2 regions of the Streptomyces sp. NBC_01571 genome follow, and region 2 is predicted to be linked to the other one. Evidence: riboswitches for the same ligand, from Rfam matches in the RefSeq annotation. Region 2 holds a riboswitch; the other holds the start of a gene.
The links. Region 2 has a riboswitch for glycine ahead of gcvT (glycine cleavage system aminomethyltransferase GcvT). Riboswitches for the same ligand answer to the same signal wherever they lie in the genome.

Region 1: linked by a shared signal. The riboswitch ahead of gcvP (aminomethyl-transferring glycine dehydrogenase) and the one ahead of gcvT (glycine cleavage system aminomethyltransferase GcvT) in region 2 are both predicted to bind glycine.

Annotation. Positions count from the first base shown of each region.
Region 1 covers NZ_JAPEPZ010000001.1:2,318,640-2,329,870, forward strand. Annotated here, with positions in the region: gene OHB41_RS10490 (substrate-binding and VWA domain-containing protein) at 109-1,878, shown strand; gene OHB41_RS10495 (glutamate-cysteine ligase family protein) at 2,068-3,585, opposite strand; gene OHB41_RS10500 (hypothetical protein) at 4,127-4,711, shown strand; gene OHB41_RS10505 (DUF5999 family protein) at 5,146-5,352, shown strand; gene OHB41_RS10510 (M23 family metallopeptidase) at 5,780-7,039, shown strand; gene gcvP (aminomethyl-transferring glycine dehydrogenase) at 7,202-10,087, opposite strand; glycine riboswitch at 10,266-10,361, opposite strand; gene OHB41_RS10520 (PRC-barrel domain-containing protein) at 10,476-10,847, shown strand; gene OHB41_RS10525 (DNA polymerase IV) at 10,955-11,231, opposite strand, start outside.
Region 2 covers NZ_JAPEPZ010000001.1:6,989,631-7,000,861, reverse strand. Annotated here, with positions in the region: gene OHB41_RS31635 (ABC transporter substrate-binding protein) at 1-1,332, opposite strand, end outside; gene OHB41_RS31630 (ABC transporter permease) at 1,402-2,409, opposite strand; gene OHB41_RS31625 (enhanced serine sensitivity protein SseB C-terminal domain-containing protein) at 2,755-3,555, opposite strand; gene OHB41_RS31620 (enhanced serine sensitivity protein SseB) at 3,727-4,509, opposite strand; gene OHB41_RS31615 (AAA family ATPase) at 4,738-5,412, opposite strand; glycine riboswitch at 5,581-5,702, shown strand; glycine riboswitch at 5,703-5,814, shown strand; gene gcvT (glycine cleavage system aminomethyltransferase GcvT) at 5,849-6,967, shown strand; gene gcvH (glycine cleavage system protein GcvH) at 7,103-7,480, shown strand; gene glyA (serine hydroxymethyltransferase) at 7,492-8,754, shown strand; gene OHB41_RS31595 (L-serine ammonia-lyase) at 8,855-10,222, shown strand; gene OHB41_RS31590 (polyprenyl synthetase family protein) at 10,700-11,231, opposite strand, start outside.

The DNA.
Region 1 (11,231 bases), 4.7 Mb from region 2:
GCCGTCGGGGGACGGACGCCGTACGGGCGTGCCTCCCCTTCTCGCCCTCTCCCGGCCTTCATACGGCTGTCTCGCGGCACCGGCTCACCCACGGAGGGCACCACCGTCATGGGACGTCACAGCTTGCCCCACCCTTCCGGGGCGGGCGCGGCCGACCCCCGTCCGCGCCCGCGCCGCCGCACGGTGGCCGTCGCGACGGTGCTGGTCCTGACAGTCGTCGCGGGCGCGGCGGCCGCGGTCAACGGCGGTCTGTTCTCCTTCGGTTCGTCCTGCCAGGACAGCGCCGTGCACGTCACGGTCGCCGCGTCGCCCGACGTGGCGCCCGCCCTGAAGGCCCTCGCCGACCATGCCCGAGAGCGCGACATCACGTCCGACGGGCACTGCATCGACGTCACCGTGACCGCCCGCGAGTCGTACGAGGTCGCCGACTCGCTGCGGTCGGGCAAGCGGGCCGGCATCCAGGCGTGGGTGCCGGACTCCGACGTGTGGGTGGACGGGGTCACCGCACGAAGCGGGGCGACCCAGGTCACCAAGGCGGGCAACGTCGCGTCCTCACCGGTCGGTGTCGCGATGGTCCCGTCCGCCGCCGCGTCGCTCGGGTGGCCCACCAAGACCTACACCTGGGCCGAACTGGCCGACGCCTCGATGCGGGACGACAAGCTCAGGCTGGGCGCGGGCGACCCGGCGCGCAGCGCGACCGGTCTGCTCGCCCTGACCCGGCTCGGCGGCGCCTCGGACGGGAGCGAGGGCGGCGGCATCCGGGCCGCTGCCCTGGCCAAGACGCTCTCGCCGCGCACGTCCGACAACGACCGCCAGGTACTGGACACCCTCCCCCGCGACTCCTCCGGTGCCGAACAGAGCGACCCGAAGCACAACCAGGCACTGTTCCTCTCCGAACAGTCGGCGTTCGTCCACAACTCCTCGTCCGACCGCGGGCTCGGGCTCGACCTGTTCTATCCCAAGGACGGATCACCGCGGCTCGACTACCCCTTCGCCCTCGTCGACCGGCCACGGCTGAGCACCGACGAGAGCCGGGCCGCGCTGCGCTTCATGACGCTCTCGGGCGAGTCGGAGGGGCAGCGGATCCTTCAGCGGTCCGGGTTCCGCACGGACGACGACGAGGTGTCCGGCGCGCTGGTCGCCAAGGCCGGCGGCCGTGCCCCGCAGCCCTTCGACCGCGCCGCGGCCGACCCCCTCCCGGAGAAGGCGGTCGAAGAGACGCTCGGCACGTGGACGATCACGGTACAGAGCGCCCGGATCACCGCCGTCGTCGACGCCTCCGCGTCCATGTCGCAGCCGGTGCCGGGCACCGACCGGACCCGTATGGACGTCACCAAGGCCGCCCTGCTCCAGGCGCTCGGCACCTTCACCACGGAGGACGAGATCGGGCTGTGGAAGTTCTCCACCCGTCTCGACGGCGACCGCGACTACCGGGTGCTCGTGCCGACGGGACGGCTCGGCGACCGCGAGGGCGGCAACGCCCAGCGGGCGAGACTGGCGGCGGCCTTCAACGCCCTGAATCCCGTGCCGAACGGGGCGACGGGCCTGTACGACACCACCCTCGCCGCGTACAAGGCGGCCACCTCCGGCTATGCGAAGGGCAGGTTCAACGCACTGGTCCTGCTGACCGACGGCGTCAACGAGGACCCGGGAAGCATCTCGCGCGCCGCTCTGGTTTCCCGGCTGAGGCAGCTCGCCGACCCGCGGCGCCCGGTGCCGCTCATCGCCATCGCGGTGGGCCCGGACGCGGACAAGGCGGAGGTCGAGGCGATCGCCAAGGCGACCGGCGGCTCGGGCCAGGAGGTCAGCGATCCCTCACAGATCCACTCGGTGATCCTCAGAGCCATCGTGCGGGCGGCCGCCCGCAGCCAGAACTGAAGGCGGTACCCACGGCCGCGGCCGGGGCTGTGGGGGAACCCACACCCGCGGCCGCGGGGCTGCACGCGGTACCCACACCCTCAGCCGCCGCAGGCCGTACCCACACCCTCAGCCGGGACCGCGGTACTCACACCCTCCAGCCGGGGCCGCAGGCCGTACCCACACCCTCAGCCGGGGCCGAGGCGGTGCTCACCCGAGGGGCGCGGGCTCCGGCAGCCCCACCGGCCAGGTGTGCACCGGCTCCCCGAGGTGCATCAACTCGCCGTAGCGCCGGGTGGTCGCGGCCAGCGCGGCCTCCCGGCCCAGTCCCTTCTCCAGGGCCTGGTGGAAGGTGGCCGCCTGCCAGGTCGCCCCGTTGACGCGCAGCCGGCACCGGTCCTCGATCACTCCGAGGTAGAAGTCCCGGTCGACGGGCTCCACCCCCCAGGCGTCCAGCCCCACGGCGGCGAGCGGCAGCAGTTCGTCACGGACCAGGGTGACGGCGTCGACCTCCGCTATGCCGCCGTACCTGCCCCGTCGCGGCCACTCCAGGCGCGCGTCGATGCCGTGGCGGCAGGCGGCGTCGAAGTTCGCGGCGGCGGACGCGAACGGCAGCCGTGTCCACACCGGCCTCGCCTCCTCGGCGAGGGCGCGGACGAGCCCGTAGTAGAAGGCCGCGTTGGCGACGACGTCGGTGACACTGGGACCCGCGGGCAGCACACGGTTCTCGACGCGCAGGTGCGGGACCCCGTCGGCGATGCCGTACACGGGCCGGTTCCAGCGGTACACCGTGCCGTTGTGCAGGACGAGTTCGGCCAGCTTGGGAACGCCTCCGGCGTCGAGGACCTCGAGGGGGTCCTCGTCGTCGCAGATGGGCAGCAGGGGCGGGAAGAAGCGCAGGTTCTCCTCGAAGAGGTCGTACGCCGAGGAGATCCACCGCTCGCCGAACCAGGTACGCGGCCGCACCCCCTGGGCCTGCAGTTCGGGCGGACGGGTGTCGGTGGACTGCTGGAACAGCGGCGGCCTGGACTCGCGCCACAGCTCACGGCCGAACAGGAAGGGCGAGTTGGCGCCGACCACGACCTGCGCGGCGGCCACCGCCTGCGCCGCGTTCCACACGTCCGCGAAGCGTCCGGGGGTGACCTGGAGGTGCAACTGCACCGAGGTGCAGGCGGCTTCGGGCGCGATGGACTTCGACGTACACACCAGGCGCTCCACACCGTCGATGTCGAGCGCGAACTCCTCACCACGGGCGGCCACGATCTGGTCGTTGAGCAGGGTGTAGCGGTCACCGTCCGACAGGTTCGACGACACCAGGTCGTCACGGTCGATCGTCGGCAGAATCCCGATCATCACGATGCCGGCGTCGACCTCGGCGGCTTTCCGGTGCGCATATGCCAGTGAAGTACCTAGCTCCTCCGCGAGCTGGTCGAATACCCGGCCGCCCAACCGGTGTGGAGCTATGTTGACTTCCAGATTGAACATGGCAAGTTCTGTTTGGAAATCGCGGCTGGCAATCCTTTCGAGTACTTGCGCATTCATCATCCTGGGCATGCCGTCGGGTCCGGCGAGATTCAGTTCGATCTCCAGACCCATGAGATTCTTCGGGCGATCGAACCGCTTCTCCTCCAGCAGCCGCGCCAGCCCCGCCAGACACTCCCGGAGCTTGCCGCGGTAGCGCTGGCGATCGGACAGGTCGAACGACCCTGCCACGACCTTCTCTCCCATCGAAGTGTCCCTCCTCGAAGGGCGGGCCGACCCTCGGACCCCCGCCGTCCCGGTGGATAATGCCCCGGCAGGCCGATCGATAACGCCCTGGAGGGCCCCGTCGGCCGCTACGCTGTGAGCAGGGTGTCCAGCGGCACATTCACGAGGCATGGACCACTGCCTGTTTTCAGCCTGACATGATCTCGTGAAAAACGCCGACGAGAATCGGCCGACCGCTCGCGCGAAGTATTCCGAGGTCATCGTCGCACATCGCCGTGGAACCGGGATGAACCCTCTGCTTTCGCCGACCGAATACCGCCTTGCTCTTCATATTCGGACCGACTAGACGAAACACCGTCTGAACACCTGTCGTATAAACTCCGCAAACGAGGCAGAGAGTTGGCGCTCGCGGTCCCAGGTCCTGCCGTCGAGGTGACACGCGGCAGGCGACACCCCCGTCGGCAGATCCAGACCCCCCGCCCCTCCGACCCCGAGAGCTGACAGCGCCGTCCGCCCCCGCCCCCTCGCGCCACTGTGCCTGTCGAATGAGAGGCGACCCACCATGCCGCTGCACGTACCTCCGGCTCCCGCGCCCGCCCTGCGCACCGTTCTCACGGCACTCGGTTCCCCCACCGCAGTCCGCGAGGCCCGCACCCCGTCCCTGCGGATGGCCGAGGGGCCGGTCACCCCCGAACTCCCTCTGCCCGTACATGTCCTGGACCGGAGCGATCCGGCGGGCACGTCCACCACACGACTGGCCGCGTGGCGCTTCCTGATCCGCTGCGGAGAGCGCTCGGTGGCGGCGGCCGACACCATGCTCACCCCCGACGGCTGGGCCTTCTCGCACTTCTTCGAAGGTCCCTACATCACCGCCACCGAGCGCGCCCTGCGTCAGGCGGAGAACATGAAGCAGTCGTTCCAGGCGCGCCTGCTGTCGGTACCCGAGCTCTACATGCTCACCCTCTGGCTGCACGGGGACTGCGCCGCCGACGGCGCCACCGGCCATCCGGCCCCCACCGACCTCCTGGTGCCGCTCGCACCCGCGCCGCCCGGCATCGCCTCCCACCGCCCGCACCGCGTGGCCGAGTTCCTGCCGGTCCTCACCCATCGCCTCACCGCCGCACCACTGCTCAGCTCCCCCGCGTAGTCAGTCGCGCCCGTCACTCACGTCCGTCATCACGTCCGTCCGCGTGCCCCGCAGCCGTTCCTCCGGCCGCGGGGCACGTCGCCGCGCCGCGCGGCGGCCGGCCGGGACACGCGCGGACCGGGTCCGAACCGGCCCGCTCGTTCGGGCCCAGCCCTGCTCGTACGAGGGAGAACGCGTCTGTGACCGTGCCTGACTAGCCCCATCCGACCACCGCGAACCCCCCGAAGGGACCGTGCAGTTGCGATGAACCGTCCGCGCGGGTGACGCGTCTCCAACCTGTGAGGAGCGCTGCTGCGAAATCCCTGCGGATTGACGCCCGTAGGGCAACACTGGGTTCCAAACACACACCACGGGGGGCGGCCATGATCAGTTCGAGCCGCGAATCAGACACCACGACCAGCACACACCTCTCAACCCAGCGAAAGATCCCATCCATGTGCCAGCACCAGCCACCCTGTCCGTCAGCCGAATCAGCCGACCGGGAGTCCGCGCGCCTCGCGGCGCACCACCCGGAGCAGGGATGGAGCCTGCTGTGCAACGGCGTTCTGCTCTTCGAGGACACCGGTGAGCTCCTGCCGGACGGCCAGATCATCGCGCCGCACCGCCCGCTGGGCAGCGAGCACGTGATGACGGCCGCCTGAGCCGCACACACGAAGGGCGAAAGCCCGGACAGAACGAGGGGCCGGCCGGAGACCCACTCTCCGCACCGGCCCCGACGCATGTCCGGACGTGATCACTCTGCGTGACTCGCCGGGAACCCTCCGGTCCGGACGTCCGGACGGGGTCCACGCGCCACCCCGCCCCCCCGCGCCTGCCTGCCTGCCTGCCTGCCTGCCTGCCTGCCTACCTACCTGCCTGCCTGCCTGCCTACTACGGTCTGCCCGAACGGACATCCCCCTCTGCCTCTCCACCTCCTGAAGTCCCGCGGACGAAACGCTAGCGTCCCTTCGTGAGCGTCCCGGCGTCCGGGGAACCGTGCCGGCCCCGGCCCCGACCCCGGCCCCGGCCCCGGCCCCGACGGCATCCGGTTCACCTCTACGGACCTCCCCAGAAGCGAGCAAGGCGGTCATGGGACTCCTGCACTCCCCCGATCGTGGGCAGCACCACCCGACGTCCGGTGACCGCACGGCCCAGGAGGATCCCGCGGCGCACGAGGCACTGGCGAACGATTCGGCGCTGGGCGCGGCTCGAACGGGCGCGCCACCGGTGGGCGTGGGGCCTGCCGGCGTCGGGCCGGTGAGCGGGGCGCCGTCGGACGAGCGACCCGAGCGCACGCGACGTCGTCGCCGCCCCGGCCCGTTCACCCTGCTGGCGCTGCCCGGGCTGACCGTCGTGCTGGGCTTCGCGGGGTTCATGGCCGCGACGGGCCATCTGCCCTCGGCCTGGTCGGAGGACTCGGACTCGCACGCGACGACCGCGGGCAACACTGAGACGGACCGTGTCGACGCGTCTTACCTCCCGTGGCTGCGCGAGGCGGCCAGGACCTGCGCCCTCCTGAAACCGTCCGTCCTCGCCGCCCAGATCGACCGGCGTTCCGGCTGGAACACCGACCCGGCCACGCTCTCTGGCACCGTGGGCATCGCCGGGTTCACCGAGAGCCAGTGGCGGACCTGGGGCAAGGACGCCGACGGCAACGGAAAGTCCTCGCCGCGCGACCCCGTGGACGCCATCATGGCGCTGGCCCGGCAGGACTGCGCTCTCGCCGAGGACGTCACCCGGCTCAGAACCCGTGGCACCGTGTCGGGGGACCTGCTCGACCTCACCCTGGCCGCCTACACGGTGGGCACGGACTCCGTGACACGGGCGGGACGCGTGCCGGTGACGGCGCGGAGCTATCTCACCGAGGTCAAGGGCCTGTCCGCGCGGTACAGGAGCTTCGACCGCGAGGAGAACACGAACCCCGGCAGCGGCAAGACGAGCGGAGTACTGGCACCGCCGGTGACCACCCTGGTGATCAGCTCCCCCTTCGGATCGCGCAAACACCCCCTCACCGGCGTCACCAAGCTGCACACCGGCGTGGACTTCGCCGCTCCGCGGAACGCGCCGGTGTCCGCCGCACGGCAGGGCCGGGTCGTGTTCGCGGGAATGACCAAGGCGTACGGCAACCGCGTCGTGATCGATCACGGCATGATCGGCGGCAGGCGGCTGGAGACCACGTACAGCCACATGTCGTCCCTGCTGGTCAGGGCGGGTCAGAGCGTCGAGAGCGGAGCCGCGGTCGGGTTCGTCGGCTCCACGGGCCTGTCGACGGGCCCGCACCTGCACTTCGAGGTGCTCGTCGACGGCGCGTACTCCGACCCGATGCCATGGCTCGCCGTCGCCCACTGACCGGCGGAAAGACGGACGCGGAAAAGGGGACGTGCCCCGGCAGGAGCCGGGGCACGTCCCCTTCTGGTCCCGAACGAGTCCGGTCCCCTGAGCTGAGGGTCCCGTAAGTCGTTCTTGGTCCGTGAGGGCCGGTCCTCAGGTCTTCGGCCGGCCCTCGTCGGCCTAGTCCTCGTAGGCGTCCAGCGGCGGGCAGGAGCAGACCAGGTTCCGGTCGCCGTACGCCTGGTCGATTCGGCGCACCGGCGGCCAGTACTTGTCCGCGGCCGCGACACCGGCCGGGAAGACGGCCTGCTCACGCGTGTACGCGTGCTTCCACTCACCGCCGAGCGCGGCGGCGGTGTGCGGCGCGTTCCGCAGCGGGTTGTCGTCCACCGTCCAGTCGCCCGAACCGACCTTCTCGATCTCCGCGCGGATGGCGATCATCGCCTCGCAGAACCGGTCGAGCTCGACCAGGTCCTCGGACTCGGTCGGCTCGATCATCAGCGTGCCCGCGACCGGGAAGGACATGGTGGGCGCGTGGAAGCCGTAGTCGATGAGCCGCTTGGCGACGTCGTCGACGCTGACGCCGGTCGCCTTCGTCAGCGGACGCAGATCGATGATGCACTCGTGGGCGACGAGCCCGCCGGGACCGGTGTACAGCACCGGGTAGTGCGGCTCCAGACGCTTGGCGATGTAGTTCGCCGACAGCACGGCGACCTGCGTCGCCCGCTTGAGGCCCTCGCCGCCCATCAACCGGACGTACGCCCACGAGATGGGCAGGATGCCCGCGGAGCCCCAGGGCGCGGCGGAGATCGGGCCGACACCGGTCTCGGGACCGGCGGCGGGCTGCAGCGGGTGGTTCGGCAGGAACGGCGCCAGGTGCGCGCGCACGCCGACCGGGCCGACGCCCGGACCGCCGCCGCCGTGCGGGATGCAGAACGTCTTGTGCAGGTTGAGGTGCGAGACGTCACCGCCGAAGTGGCCCGGCTTGGCGAGGCCCACCAGCGCGTTGAGGTTGGCGCCGTCGACGTACACCTGCCCGCCCGCCTCGTGCACCTGGGCGCAGATGTCGGCGACATGCTCCTCGAACACACCGTGCGTCGAGGGGTACGTGATCATCAGCACGGCGAGCTCGTCGCGGTGCTGCTCGATCTTGGCACGCAGGTCCGCGATGTCGATCTCGCCGTCTTCGGCGGTCTTCACGACGACGACCTTCATGCCGGCCATCACGGCGCTCGCGGCGTTCGTGCCGTGCGCCGAGGACGGGATCAGGCAGACGGTGCGCTGCTCGTCGCCGTTGGCCCGATGGTAGCCGCGGACCGCGAGCAGACCGGCCAGCTCGCCCTGCGAACCGGCGTTGGGCTGCAGCGACACCTTGTCGTAGCCGGTGACCTCGGCGAGCCGCGTCTCCAGCTCCTCGATGAGCGTGAGGTAACCCTGCGCCTGCTCGGCGGGCACGAAGGGGTGCAGCTGGCCGAACTCGGGCCAGGTGACCGGCTCCATCTCGGTGGTCGCGTTGAGCTTCATGGTGCAGGAGCCCAGCGGGATCATGCCGCGGTCCAGCGCGTAGTCGCGGTCGGAGAGTTTGCGCAGGTAGCGCAGCATCGCGGTCTCGGAGCGGTACTGGTGGAACACCGGGTGCGTGAGGTAGTCGTCGGTGCGCAGCAGCGCCGCGGGCAGGGTGTCCTCGGTGCTCTCGTCCAGCGCCTCGATGTCGCCCTCGACGCCGAACGCGGCCCACACGGAACCCAGTTGCCTGCGTGCGGTGGTCTCGTCACAGGCGATCGACACGTGGTCGGCGTCGACGAGGTGGAGGTTGACACCCTGGTCTCGCGCGCTCGTCACGATGTCGGCGGCGCGGCCCGGCACGCGGACGGTCAGCGTGTCGAAGTACGCGCCGTGCACGACCTCGACGCCGCCGGCCTTCAGCCCCTCGGCGAGGAGCGTGGCGTAGCGGTGGGTGCGACGGGCGATCGTCCGCAGTCCGTCCGGCCCGTGGTAGACGGCGTACATGCCGGCCATCACGGCGAGCAGCACCTGCGCGGTGCAGATGTTGCTGGTGGCCTTCTCACGGCGGATGTGCTGCTCGCGCGTCTGCAGAGCGAGCCGGTACGCCTTGTGCCCGTCCGCGTCGACGGAGACGCCGACCAGCCGGCCGGGCAGGCTGCGCGCGAACTTCTCGCGAACCGCCATGTATCCGGCGTGCGGACCGCCGAAGCCCATCGGAACGCCGAACCGCTGGGTGGTGCCGACCGCGATGTCGGCGCCGAGCTCGCCGGGCGAGGTGAGCAGGGTCAGGGCGAGCAGGTCGGCGGCGACGGTGACGACCGCTCCGAGCTCGTGCGCCTGCTCGATGACGGGCTTGAGGTCGCGTACGGCACCGGAGGCACCCGGGTACTGGACGAGCACGCCGTTGATCTCGCGCTCGGCGATCTCGGCCGGGATGCCCTCGCTCAGATCGGCGACGACGACCTCGACGCCGGTGGGCTCGGCGCGGGTCTCGATGACGGCGACGGTCTGCGGCAGGGCGTCCGCGTCGATCAGGAAGAGGCCCTTCTTGTTCTTGCCCATGCGCCGGGACAGCGCCATCGCCTCGGCGGCCGCGGTGCCCTCGTCGAGCAGCGAGGCGCCGGAGGTGGGCAGCCCGGTCAGCTCGGCGACCACGGTCTGGAAGTTGAGCAGCGCCTCCAGGCGGCCCTGCGAGATCTCCGGCTGGTACGGCGTGTAGGCGGTGTACCAGGCCGGGTTCTCCATGACGTTGCGCAGGATCACCGGCGGCGTGAAGGTGCCGTAGTAACCGAGGCCGATCATCGGGTCGAGAACCTGGTTGCGGTCCGCGAGGGAGCGCAGCTCGGCCAGGACCTCGGCCTCGGTGCGCGCGCCCGGGAGCTCGAGCGCCTCGGCGTTCTTGATCACGTCCGGCACGGCGGCGGCCGTCAGCTCGTCCAGCGAGCCGTACCCGACCTGCGCGAGCATCTTGGCCCGTGCTTCCGGGGCGGGCCCGATGTGGCGCTGCTCGAAGGGGATTCCCTGTTCGAGCTCGGAGAGCGGAATGCGATGGGCGGTCATTGCGGAGGCCTCCTGGTCACACACGACCTTCGAGGGGCACCACGGCGCGGGTGCCCCGACGGCCTCCCCCTCTGTCATCTGACCTGAGAGCTTCACCGGTCCGCCCGCTCGCTGCGACCCGGCTTTCACCGTCGGTGAGAGCGGAAGGCGTCAGCCCCGCCCTGCTTTCCAGAGTGACCTCGTCCGTGCGGTACGTGAGCCTGAGAGATTCCGGGGAGGATTTGCTCCTTCGGCGCCTCCGATGGTGTCTGGAGGACTCTCCCGCACGGGATCAGCAGCCGCTTGCCAGGGTACCAGCGAGAACAACGCACGGGCTTTCGAGTGGCCACCGTCACGAATGTGCTCTTTCGTAGTGCCTACGGATGAGTTGCAATCGAGTGGAGGGCCCGTGCAGACCGACATCGATCCGCGCAATCTGATCGGCCGCAAGGCGCTCGACCGCAATGGCGCCAAGATCGGCACGGTCGACGAGGTCTATCTGGACGACGCGACCGGCATACCGGAGTGGGCCGCCATACGTACGGGCCTGTTCAGCAGGGACGCCTTCGTGCCGCTGGAGCCCAGCGAGTTCGTCGAGGGCAGCCTGCGCGTCCCCTTCGAACGCGCCCTGATCAAGGACGCCCCCGATTTCGGCGTGGGCCGTCATCTCTCTCCGGAGCAGGAACTCCAGCTGTATCACCACTACGGTCTCGACGTGACGCCCCCGGCTCCTCCGCCGGACCGCGACTTCGGCCGTCTGGCGGGAACGGACGATGCCTGAGGCACCCCTTCGGCAGCGCGGGTGACCGCCTCCGGCCTACGGCGGACCGGGCGACCGTCCGGGAACGGCCCGCGGTGCCCGGCCCGTCGCCGGTGCCGTGCCGGGTCTCATGCCCTCCCGGGCGCACCGGCGGACACCCCTGACGAACCCTCGGGTCTTCGGGGCACCAACGGCAGGGGATCCGCCGGCTCCAAGGCCGCGTCGTCCGTACGGAACGTCCGCACCCGCCCCGGTTCCGAGTCGGGCGTCTCGAATCGCACCGTCACCCTTCCCAGCCCGCTGCCCTGCACCCACCCGTGCCCGTACTCGGCGTGGTGCACGTCGTGCCCCGCGGGCCAGCGCCGCTCGACCGCCGGCACCTGCTCGACGGCCGACTCCTCAGCC
Region 2 (11,231 bases):
CTGGGCCGTGGCCACCTCGACCGGCTTGTTGTTGCGGACCGCGATGGTGGTGGTGAAGCCGTTCGGCTTGCCACACGCCTTCAGGGCTTCCTTGGCCTTGGCGACGTTGCCGTTCTTGTCGGCACCGGAGATGCCGTACGGGTCGTACTTCTGGCCCTCGGCGCCCGGGACGGACGGCGGGAGCATGTTGGTGCCGATGTCACCACCGGCGACCGGGCCACCGCGCGCGGTCTGCAGCGAGACGTGGTCGGCGCCGAGGATGACCGCCTTGCGGCAATTGACGTTGTCGAACGGCTTCACGCTCTGCGGGAAGGCCGCGTAACGGATGTAGCCGGAGATCGGGTTGTCCAGGTTGGCCTTGTGCTCCTTCAGGGCGGTGGTGCGGCCCTGCGGGGACATGCCGGTCTGGTTGATGTCCAGGTCCAGGTCACCGTTGAGCAGACGCTGGTCCAGCTGGTTGGCGTCCGAGAAGAACTGAACGGTGATCTTGTCCGGGTACGCCTTGCGGATCGGGTCCGAGGACTGCTTCCACTGGGTGTTGCGCTCCAGCGTCAGGCTCTTGCCGGGGCTGTACGACGAGAACTTGTACGGGCCGGAGGAGAACGGCTTCAGGCCGTACTTGGACTTGGTGTCCATGTCCTGGCGGACCGGGGAGGCCGAGACCAGACCCAGCACCTCCTGGAAGTCCGAGTTGGCCTTGGGGAGGTGGAAGACGACGGTCTTGTCGTCCGGGGTGGAGATCGCCTTCAGGCCCAGCTTGTCCTTGGACGTGTCCTTGTAGGGACCCTTGTACTCGCCCTTCGGGTCCAGGAAGTCCTTGAGGTAGGTCGGACCGCCGGACAGCACGTCCTGCGCCCAGACGCGCTCGATGCCGTACTTGACGTCCTTGGACGTGATCGGCTTGCCGTCCTCCCACGTGACGCCGTCACGCAGGGTGTACGTGTAGGTCTTGCCGTCGTCGGTGACCTTGGCGAGACCGGTGGCGAGGTCCGGGGTGAGCTCGGCGCCCGCCTTGCCCGGCTCCGTCTTGCCCGTGACCAGCTGGCGGCTGTAGTAGCGCGCGAAGTCCCACATGAAGCCGTAGTAGCCACGCGTGGTGTCCCACGAGTCGGCGTCCTGGGCACCGCCGAACCGCAGCGTGCCACCCTTCTTGGCAAGGGAGGCCTGGGCGACCTTGTTGTTCGCGGCGTCGAAACCGGCGGCGCCGGTCTTCGAACCGCCCTTGTCGTCGCTGCCACTGCCGCCGCACGCCGCTGTGGTCAGCAGTGCGGCGACCGCAGCAGCGGCGGCGAACGCCTGCTTACGCCGCCCTGAGGTGCGTTGGGTAGTCACGATCTCGGATCCTCCGGATTTGATGAGAGACCCCGTGTCAGTGCCACGGGACGCTTGAGGTGTGGCAGTTCAGCGGGAAGCCTTCGGGTCCAGCGCGTCACGCACGCCGTCGCCGAACAGGTTGAAGGCAAGGACGGTGATGAAGATCGCCACACCGGGGACCACCATGTACATGGGGTCGGACTCGTAGTAGTCGATCGCGCTCGACAGCATCTGTCCCCAGGACGAGGTGGGCGGCTTGACGCCCACGCCCAGGAAGCTGAGCGCCGCCTCGGTGAGGATGTTCGTGGGGATCATCATCGTCGTGTAGACGATGATCGGCGCCACCAGGTTGGGCAGCAGCTCCTTGAACAGGATGTAGAAGCGCCCGGCGCCCAGCGATCGGGCGGCCTCGACGTACTCGCGCTCACGCATCGAGAGCGTCTGGCCGCGCACCACGCGTCCGATGTAGGGCCAGCCGAAGAAGCCGATGACCAGGATCATCACGAACACACGCACGTTGGAGCCGGACAGGCCCAGCATGTTGTTCGGCATCACCGAGACCAGGGCGATCGTGAACAGAAGCTGCGGGAAGGCCAGCAGGCCGTCCATCACGCGGCTGATGAGCGAGTCGACCCAGCCTCCGAAGAAGCCCGCCAGGATGCCGAGCACGGTGCCGAGGATGACCGCGACGACGGCGGAGAGGAAGCCCACCAGGAGCGAGACGCGGGCACCGTAGAGGATGCGGGCGAGGATGTCGCGGCCGTTGATGGGCTCGACGCCCAGCAGGTGGTCGCCGCTGATGCCGCCCAATGACCCCGTGGGAGTGCCGAACAGAGGGTCGATCAGCTTCTCGTTGAAGGTGTCCGGGTCCTGACCGAGCAGGTGGGTGATCACTGGCGCGAGCAGGGCGATCACGATGAGGACGAGCACGACGATGCCGCCGGTCAGGGCGAGCTTGTCCCTCTTCAGGCGCTCCCAGGCGATCCGGCCCAGGGAACGTCCCTGCACGACCTTCTCGCCGGCGGTGGCAGCCGCCGCTTCTTCGGCCGCACTCGGGGGTGCCTCCGCGGTCGGCTCGTGCAATGGTGCCGTCATCTGGCAGGGACCCCTCTCAACCGGCGGTAGCCGGCCCACACGTGCCGCTCGTAGCGGCGTGATCAGTCCGTCGTACACAGGGGCTAAACCCCCTGGAGCGGGAGTCTTCAACGCGTCGGCGATCTGTAGCCAGACCTGACGGTGAATGGATGCCTAAACGTGATGCTGTTTGAGGTGTTCCGTTATCCGGACGGTGGGTAACGGGTGTCGGACACGGGGCAGTTGGTACGGTCGCGGCGAATACGGTCCCTAACCGGACGATCCCTTGCCATCTACGCGCGAAGACATGCCGACTCTCCGGTGAAGAAGCCGTGACAGCCCTTCACCGTTCGTCCCGCGACGGTCTCAGTAAACACCGCGCGCCGGCGGGTACCCGTACCCGCCCGCCACCGGAGCCTGCGCGGGGGCCGCGTGGGCCTCGCGGTCGTAGAACGGGCGCGCGTTGGCGCGCAGCCACATCGCCACCGGGTCGTACTCGTCGGACATCGCGACGGTCGACACGGGCAGCCCCTCCGGAACGGCGCCGATCGACTGCTGCATCATCGCCCGCACCGAGTCGACGGCGGCCGGCGAGGTGTCGTAGACGTCGAGCCCGATGGCCAGATAGGGCGCTCCGAGCGCGGGCTGCACCCAGGTCCGCCGCAGGGAGCGGACGGCGGGGGTGCGATGCGCGTTCTGCGTGAGCAGGGCGTAGAACTGCGGGATCTCGATGCCGGGTTCGGACAGCCGCAGCGGGCCTGCGGGCTGGCGCTCCAGGCCCGCGGCGATCCGGCGCAGATCCAGCCACGGGATGCCGAGCCCGCCGCCGGGAGCGTGCGGATTGAGCCAGAGTCCGAAGTGGTCGGGGTAGAGGGTGCGGGCCACGTCGAGGCCGTCGACGACCTCGTACGACCGGTTCCAGCCACTGGCCGAGAGCTCCTGGGCGGAGGTGACGCACGGCGCGTAACCGAGGCCCTCCACCTCCATGTTCCCGTACTGGGCGTCCGGGGAGCCACCCTGGCCGTGCCAGAGCAGCATCCACACCTGGCCGGACGACGGGGTCGCGAGCGCGCGAAGGAGCGCCTCGTAGGCGTCGTAACGCCCGGGCGTCACCTGGCGCAGCATGTGCTCGACCTGCCCGGCCGCGGCCGTGCCCGACGCACTCACCCTCAATCGCCCCTTCGCGAAGAAATCACGATGAACTCACCCATTACGCCAGCGACACCGGTGCCCGAGATGCGTCGACACCTCGCCCACACCCCGACCGAGCCATGAAACCAGCTTAAGCGGCGATCCTGACAGCGACTTGACGCACGGCTCCGGAGCTCCCCGCCCGCGTCAGTAGCCCTGCCGGTAGAACGGTCGCACGTTCGCGCGCATCCACTCCCCCACCGGGTCCTGCGCGACGTCGAGGAACACCATGTTCACCGGCCGGTCCACCGGCACCCGGCCGAGGGCCCGGCCGAGCGCGTCCAGCGGGAGCGTCCGGGCGTCGCCCTCCCATCCGGTCAGTTCGACCCCGATGAACATCAGGGGGTCGTCGCCCTCGATGCTGGCCAGGCAGCGGCGCGCGGTCAGCACCACACCGGTCGCCGCGAACTCGCCCGAGGCCGCGGCCAGGAAGTCCACCGGGTCGTCCTGCCAGTCGGGTTCGGAGAGCTGCACCCGGCCGCCGCTCGCGGGACCGTCCAGCGGGGTGCGCCCGGCACGGCACAGCTCGGCGACCACGAGGGGCGGCAGCGGTACGCCCACCACACCGCCCGGGTTGATCGCGACGCCGACCTGCGGGGGCAGCCCGCGGGCGAACTCGACGGCGGGCGCGATCGTGAACGACAGATGGCTGCCGACGACCTGGCGGAACTGTTCCTCGGAGCTGAAGACCGGCACGTACGCCTGGCCCTCGATCTCCAGCGTGGGCAGATCGAGGGGGCCGGCGTGCGGACCGCCGCCGTTGGGCAGCGGCACCCAGACGAAGCTGCGGCCGAGGACCTCGACGATGCGGCCGCCCGCCGAGGGCACTCCGAGGGACGCGGAGAGCACCTCCTCCAGTTCGTTGCCCGGCCACCCGCCGTGCGGGTGGGGGTGCGGGTGCGCTGGTGCCGGGAAGTCGGGGAAGTCCATCTGTCTACCGCCTGCTGTGAACCGCTGATCCGGTGTTCCGGTGTCCTGGTGTGCTGCTCTGGTGTTCCGGCTGGAAAGGTTAGTGGGCGCCCGCGACCCTCTCGTACGACGATGTCCCGTTCTCCCGCGCCCGCCCCCGCCCGGCCTTCCGTCCGGCCGGCTCCGCGCTCACGTACGACGCGCGCTCCCGTACGACGAACACCCGCACGGCCGGTCCCCGCGACGCCGTCAGCCGTCGAAGTCGATCCGGCGCAGCACGTCCGCCGCTTCGCGGTCGAGGAGTACCGCCGAGCCGCAGCCCTCCGGCAGTTCGCCCCGCTCGACGCAGCGCAGCAGCCGGCTCAGCGCGCCCCGGTGACGCGCGAAGGCGTACCGCGAGACGCCCCGGCCGCGCTCGCGCTGACCCTCCAGCGCCGTGCCGGGCGTGACGTCGAGGAGCAGGAGGTGGAGGGTGCCGCCCCGGCGGCGGGCCTCGCGGGCGAGCCAGCGGCGCACCCAGGCCTGGGTACCGCAGTCGTGCACGACGACGCCTGCGCCGGAACGCAGCGTGCGGCGCAGGCCCGCGTAGTGCGCGAGGCGGACGAAGGGGCGGTAGACGGCGTACGGGAGCCGGCGGGCCAGCCGGCCGTCCCAGCGGTCGCGGGTGTCCTGGGAGTCCACGCGCCGGCCGGCGACCGCGCGGCGCATCAGGGTCGACTTGCCGCTGCCCGGCAGCCCGGTGACCACCACGAGGTCCGCCGTGCCGAAGTACAGGCCGTGCGGGCTGTGCCCGGCCCGCTCCCTGAGGTCGCGGACGACGGCCGCCGGAAGCGTGCCGCACGCCTCCCGGGCCGCGGTACTCGGCTGCTGCGGCAGCGCGAGGGCCGAGGTCGTCGCGTACGCCCTGGTCCTGTTCACCGTGATCGTCCTCCCCTTGGGTCTGGAGTCCCATCCCCGTCGAGTGTAAAGAGAAGGTAATGCGCGGTGGTTCCTGTTTCCGTGTTCGGACTGCCACAGGCCGGTTACAGATGCGGACTGCCGTCATGGGACGGCGCGTGCAATGATGTGCCCGCCAACTGCATACCGGCCGCTTGAATCCGCGCGGGAGAGTTCCCAGTGACGTGCACACATCCGTGTGACGTACGTGCTGCTGGGACGCCGAAGGAGCAAGTCCCTCCCTTGAATCTCTCAGGCCCCGTTACCGCGCGGGCGAGGCACATCTGAAAAGCGGGCCGCTGACCGGTGGCTCCACCCAAGGTGCAAGTCGTGACCTCCGTTCGCGGGGTCGTGATGAACCTCTCAGGTTCCGATGACAGATGGGGAGGAACGACCTCGCCGTCATGCCTTGGGAGCCCCACCGATGAGCAGTAACGCCCCCCGCCGTACCGCGCTCGATGCCCTGCATCGCTCGCTGGGCGCGACGATGACCGACTTCGCGGGCTGGGACATGCCCCTGCGGTACGGCTCCGAGCGCGACGAGCACGTCGCCGTCCGCACCCGCGCCGGTCTCTTCGACCTCTCGCACATGGGCGAGATCACGGTCACCGGCCCGCAGGCCGCCGCGCTGCTGAACCACGCGCTGGTGGGCAACATCGCCTCCGTCGGCGTGGGCCGTGCCCGCTACACCATGATCTGCCGGGCTGACGGCGGCATCCTGGACGACCTGATCGTGTACCGGCTGGCCGAGACCGAGTACATGGTCGTCGCCAACGCCTCCAACGCCCAGGTCGTCCTCGACGCGCTGACCGAGCGCGCCGCCGGTTTCGACGCCGAGGTCCGTGACGACCGGGACGCGTACGCGCTGCTCGCCATCCAGGGCCCCGAGTCCCCCGGCATCCTCAAGTCGCTGACCGACGCCGACCTCGACGGCCTGAAGTACTACGCGGGTCTGCCGGGCACGGTCGCGGGCGTCCCGGCGCTGATCGCGCGCACCGGCTACACGGGCGAGGACGGCTTCGAGCTCTTCGTGGCCCCGTCCGACGCCGAGAAGCTCTGGCAGGCGCTGACCGAGGCGGGGGCACCGGCCGGGCTGGTCCCGTGCGGTCTGTCCTGCCGCGACACGCTGCGCCTGGAGGCGGGCATGCCGCTGTACGGGCACGAGCTGACCACCTCGCTCACCCCCTTCGACGCGGGGCTCGGGCGGGTCGTGAAGTTCGAGAAGGAGGGTGACTTCGTGGGGCGCGAGGCCCTGGAGGCCGCCGCCGAACGCGCCGCCGCGAACCCCCCGCGGGTGCTCGTCGGGCTCGTCGCCGAGGGCCGCCGCGTCCCGCGCGCCGGGTTCGCCGTCGTCGCGGGCGGCGCGGTCGTCGGCGAGGTCACCTCCGGCGCCCCCTCCCCTACGCTGGGCCGGCCGATCGCCATGGCCTACGTCGACGCCGCGCACGCCGCACCGGGCACGACCGGGGTCGGCGTGGACATCCGGGGCAGTCACGAACCGTACGAGGTCGTGGCCCTGCCGTTCTACAAGCGCCAGAAGTAGGTCCACCAGGGCTCGGGCGCGTCGACGTGACGTACCTCGCCGCGCCCTGTCCCCTGTCTCACGACACCCCGGCATCCGGACGCCCCGTCCGTACCCGTTCACCAGCACTCCCCCGCGTACAGGAGAATTCAGGCCATGAGCAACCCCCAGCAGCTGCGCTACAGCAAGGAGCACGAGTGGCTGTCGGTCGCCGAGGACGGCGTCTCGACAGTCGGCATCACCGAGTTCGCGGCCAACGCGCTCGGCGATGTCGTCTACGCCCAGCTTCCGGAGGTCGGTGACACGGTGACCGCGGGCGAGTCCTGCGGGGAGCTGGAGTCGACCAAGTCGGTCAGCGACCTGTACGCGCCGGTCACCGGCGAGATCGTGGAGGCCAACCAGGACGTCGTGGACGACCCCTCACTGGTGAACTCCGCGCCCTTCGAGGGCGGCTGGCTGTTCAAGGTACGCGTCACCGACGAGCCGGACGACCTGATGTCCGCCGACGAGTACACCGCCTTCACCGCCGGCTGAGGAGTCACCGCATGTCGCTTCTGAACACGCCCCTTCACGAGCTGGACCCGGACGTCGCGGCCGCCCTCGACGCCGAGCTGCACCGCCAGCAGTCCACCCTGGAGATGATCGCCTCGGAGAACTTCGCTCCGGTCGCGGTCATGGAGGCCCAGGGCTCGGTCCTGACCAACAAGTACGCCGAGGGCTACCCGGGCCGCCGTTACTACGGCGGCTGCGAACACGTCGACGTCGTCGAGCAGATCGCCATCGACCGCGTCAAGGCGCTGTTCGGCGCCGAGCACGCGAACGTGCAGCCGCACTCGGGCGCCCAGGCCAACGCGGCCGCGATGTTCGCGCTGCTCAAGCCGGGCGACACGATCATGGGCCTGAACCTCGCGCACGGCGGGCACCTGACCCACGGCATGAAGATCAACTTCTCCGGCAAGCTCTACAACGTGGTCGCGTACCACGTCGACGAGGAGTCGGGCCAGGTCGACATGGCCGAGGTCGAGCGTCTCGCCAAGGAGTCCAGGCCGAAGCTGATCGTGGCCGGCTGGTCCGCCTACCCGCGTCAGCTCGACTTCGCCGCCTTCCGCCGGATCGCGGACGAGGTCGGCGCGTACCTGATGGTCGACATGGCGCACTTCGCCGGCCTGGTGGCGGCGGGGCTGCACCCGAACCCGGTGCCGCACGCCCACGTCGTCACCACGACCACCCACAAGACGCTGGGCGGCCCGCGCGGTGGCGTGATCCTCTCCACCGCCGAACTGGCCAAGAAGATCAACTCCGCGGTCTTCCCGGGCCAGCAGGGCGGTCCACTGGAGCACGTGATCGCCGCGAAGGCCGTCTCCTTCAAGGTCGCCGCCTCCGACGACTTCAAGGAGCGCCAGCAGCGCACGCTCGACGGCGCGCGGATCCTCGCCGAACGCCTGGTGCGGGCCGACGTCACCGAGCACGGTGTCTCGGTCCTGTCGGGCGGCACGGAGGTGCACCTGGTCCTGGTCGACCTGCGCAACTCCGAGCTGGACGGACAGCAGGCCGAGGACCGGCTCCACGAGGTCGGCATCACGGTCAACCGGAACGCGATCCCGAATGACCCGCGGCCCCCGATGGTGACCTCGGGCCTGCGCATCGGCACCCCCGCCCTCGCCACCCGCGGCTTCCAGGCCGAGGACTTCACCGAGGTCGCGGACATCATCGCCGAGACGCTGAAGCCGTCCTACGACGCGGACGCCCTCAAGGCCCGGGTGTCCGCTCTGGCCGACAAGCACCCGCTGTACCCCGGCCTGAAGTAGTTCGCACGGAACGTACGATTCTTCGGGGCGCCGCGCACACTGGAGGCACAGCTGTGTGCGGCGCCCACCTCATGCACCACCCCGCTTGCTAGGAGTTCCCGTGGCCATCTCGGTCTTCGACCTGTTCTCGATCGGCATAGGCCCGTCCAGCTCCCACACGGTGGGCCCGATGCGCGCGGCACGGATGTTCGCCCACCGGCTGCGCAACGAGGACCTGCTGCCCGCCGTGGCCTCCGTCCGGGCCGAGCTGTACGGCTCACTGGGCGCGACCGGACACGGGCACGGCACGCCTAAGGCGGTGCTGCTCGGCCTGGAGGGCGCCTCGCCGCGGACGGTGGACGTGGAGGGGGCCGACGACCGCGTCGAGGCGATCAAGGCCTCGGGCCGCATCAGCCTGCTCGGCGAGCGGGAGATCCCCTTCTCCTTCGACGACGACCTGATCCTGCACCGGCGCAAGGCCCTGCCGTACCACGCGAACGGTATGACGATCTTCGCGTACGGCGCCTCCGGCGAACTGGTGCTGGAGAAGACGTACTACTCCGTCGGCGGCGGCTTCGTGGTCGACGAGGACGCGGTGGGCGAGGACCGCATCAAGCTGGACGACACCGTCCTGAAGTATCCCTTCCGCACGGGCGACGAGCTGCTGCGGCTGACCCAGGAGACCGGACTGTCGATCTCCGCGCTGATGCTGGAGAACGAGCGGGCCTGGCGCACCGAGGAGGAGATCCGCGAGGGCCTTCTCGCCATCTGGCGCGTGATGCAGGCGTGCGTGTCACGCGGCATGTCCCGCGAGGGCATCCTGCCCGGCGGCCTGCGGGTGCGGCGGCGTGCCGCCGTCTCGGCCCGCCAGCTGCGCGCCGAGGGCGACCCGCTGGCCCACGCGATGGAGTGGATCACCCTCTACGCGATGGCGGTCAACGAGGAGAACGCGGCGGGCGGCCGGGTCGTCACCGCCCCCACCAACGGTGCCGCGGGCATCATCCCCGCGGTGCTGCACTACTACATCAACTTCGTCCCCGGTGCCGACGAGGACGGTGTGGTCCGCTTCCTGCTGGCCGCGGGCGCGATCGGCATGCTCTTCAAGGAGAACGCGTCCATCTCGGGCGCCGAGGTCGGCTGCCAGGGCGAGGTCGGCTCCGCCTGCTCGATGGCGGCGGGCGCCCTCGCCGAGGTACTGGGCGGCTCGCCCGAGCAGGTCGAGAACGCCGCGGAGATCGGCATGGAACACAACCTCGGCCTCACCTGCGACCCGGTCGGCGGCCTGGTCCAGATCCCCTGCATCGAGCGCAACGGCATGGCCGCGGTCAAGGCGGTCACCGCCACGAAGATGGCGATGCGCGGCGACGGCTCCCACAAGGTGTCCCTCGACAAGGTCATCAAGACCATGAAGGAGACCGGCGCGGACATGAGCGTCAAGTACAAGGAGACGGCGCGGGGCGGGCTGGCCGTCAACATCATCGAGTGCTGAGGGAATCCGAACGGACACTGACCTGCGCGTTCGTGTGATTCGGCGCGGTCGGGGCCGTACGCGGCGGATGAACCGCGCCGCAACTCACGGCCGAGGGACGACCGCGAAGCCTTCGGGCGCCCCACTGCCGTCACCGGCCCGAGCGGCGCCGCCGTCCGCCTCAGGTGCACGGTCGAGAGCTGACTCGCCCGCCGACCGAATCCGACAGCACGACGGAGTCCCGGGTCCACGACGGCGACGGCAACTGCACCAGCCACACCGACACCCTCGGCGGCCTCACCCGCAACGAATGCACCAACGATCAGCGTGCCCACGTCCGCCACCTCACCCTGTGCCCCAGGTGATCAGCGCGCCCCTCCCTCGTCCAGCGCTCAGGCAGCCCGTGAACCGCTCGCTGTGCGCCTGACGCACCCTCGTCGTGCGAGACCGGCCGAGCCCGTTTCGACTACGCCCGCTCCCGCGCGTCGACGGTCGGGCTCATCCCGTGGCGCTCCCCGGCCGCAGCAGGAGTCGGGACGTCCGGTCCACGAGTTGCCGCAGAATGGGCAGGTAGCGCTCGTCACCGCCCAGGTCGCCGAGGATGCGGTGCGCCTCGTCACGGAACTTGTGGATCTCGTCCTCGTAGCGATCGAGGACGGCGGGTGTGAGGAGGAGGGCGGCCAGAGCCGATCGTGACGCGGCGGACGTTCTCGCACCGGCGTGCAGGTCCAGGATGCGGTGCCGGAGATCGGGCGCCGCGTCCTCCAGCGCGCATGCCGAAAGATAGGTCGCTGTGCCGTTCAGCAGGTCTTCGTTCCGTTCGGAGGCGATGTCCTCCTGGTCGTTGAACATCTGCCACAGGACGCCGAACACGGAGCCGAACTCCCGCCACAGATCGATCCGCTGGGCCTCCGCGCCTGCGAGTATCGCGGCCATCGCCGTGATCATGCCGAACGGAGCGCCGGATTTCTCCCGGTACGCCGTGAGGACCGAGTTCCGGGACGCGGTGCCCACCTCCGCGCGTATGTCG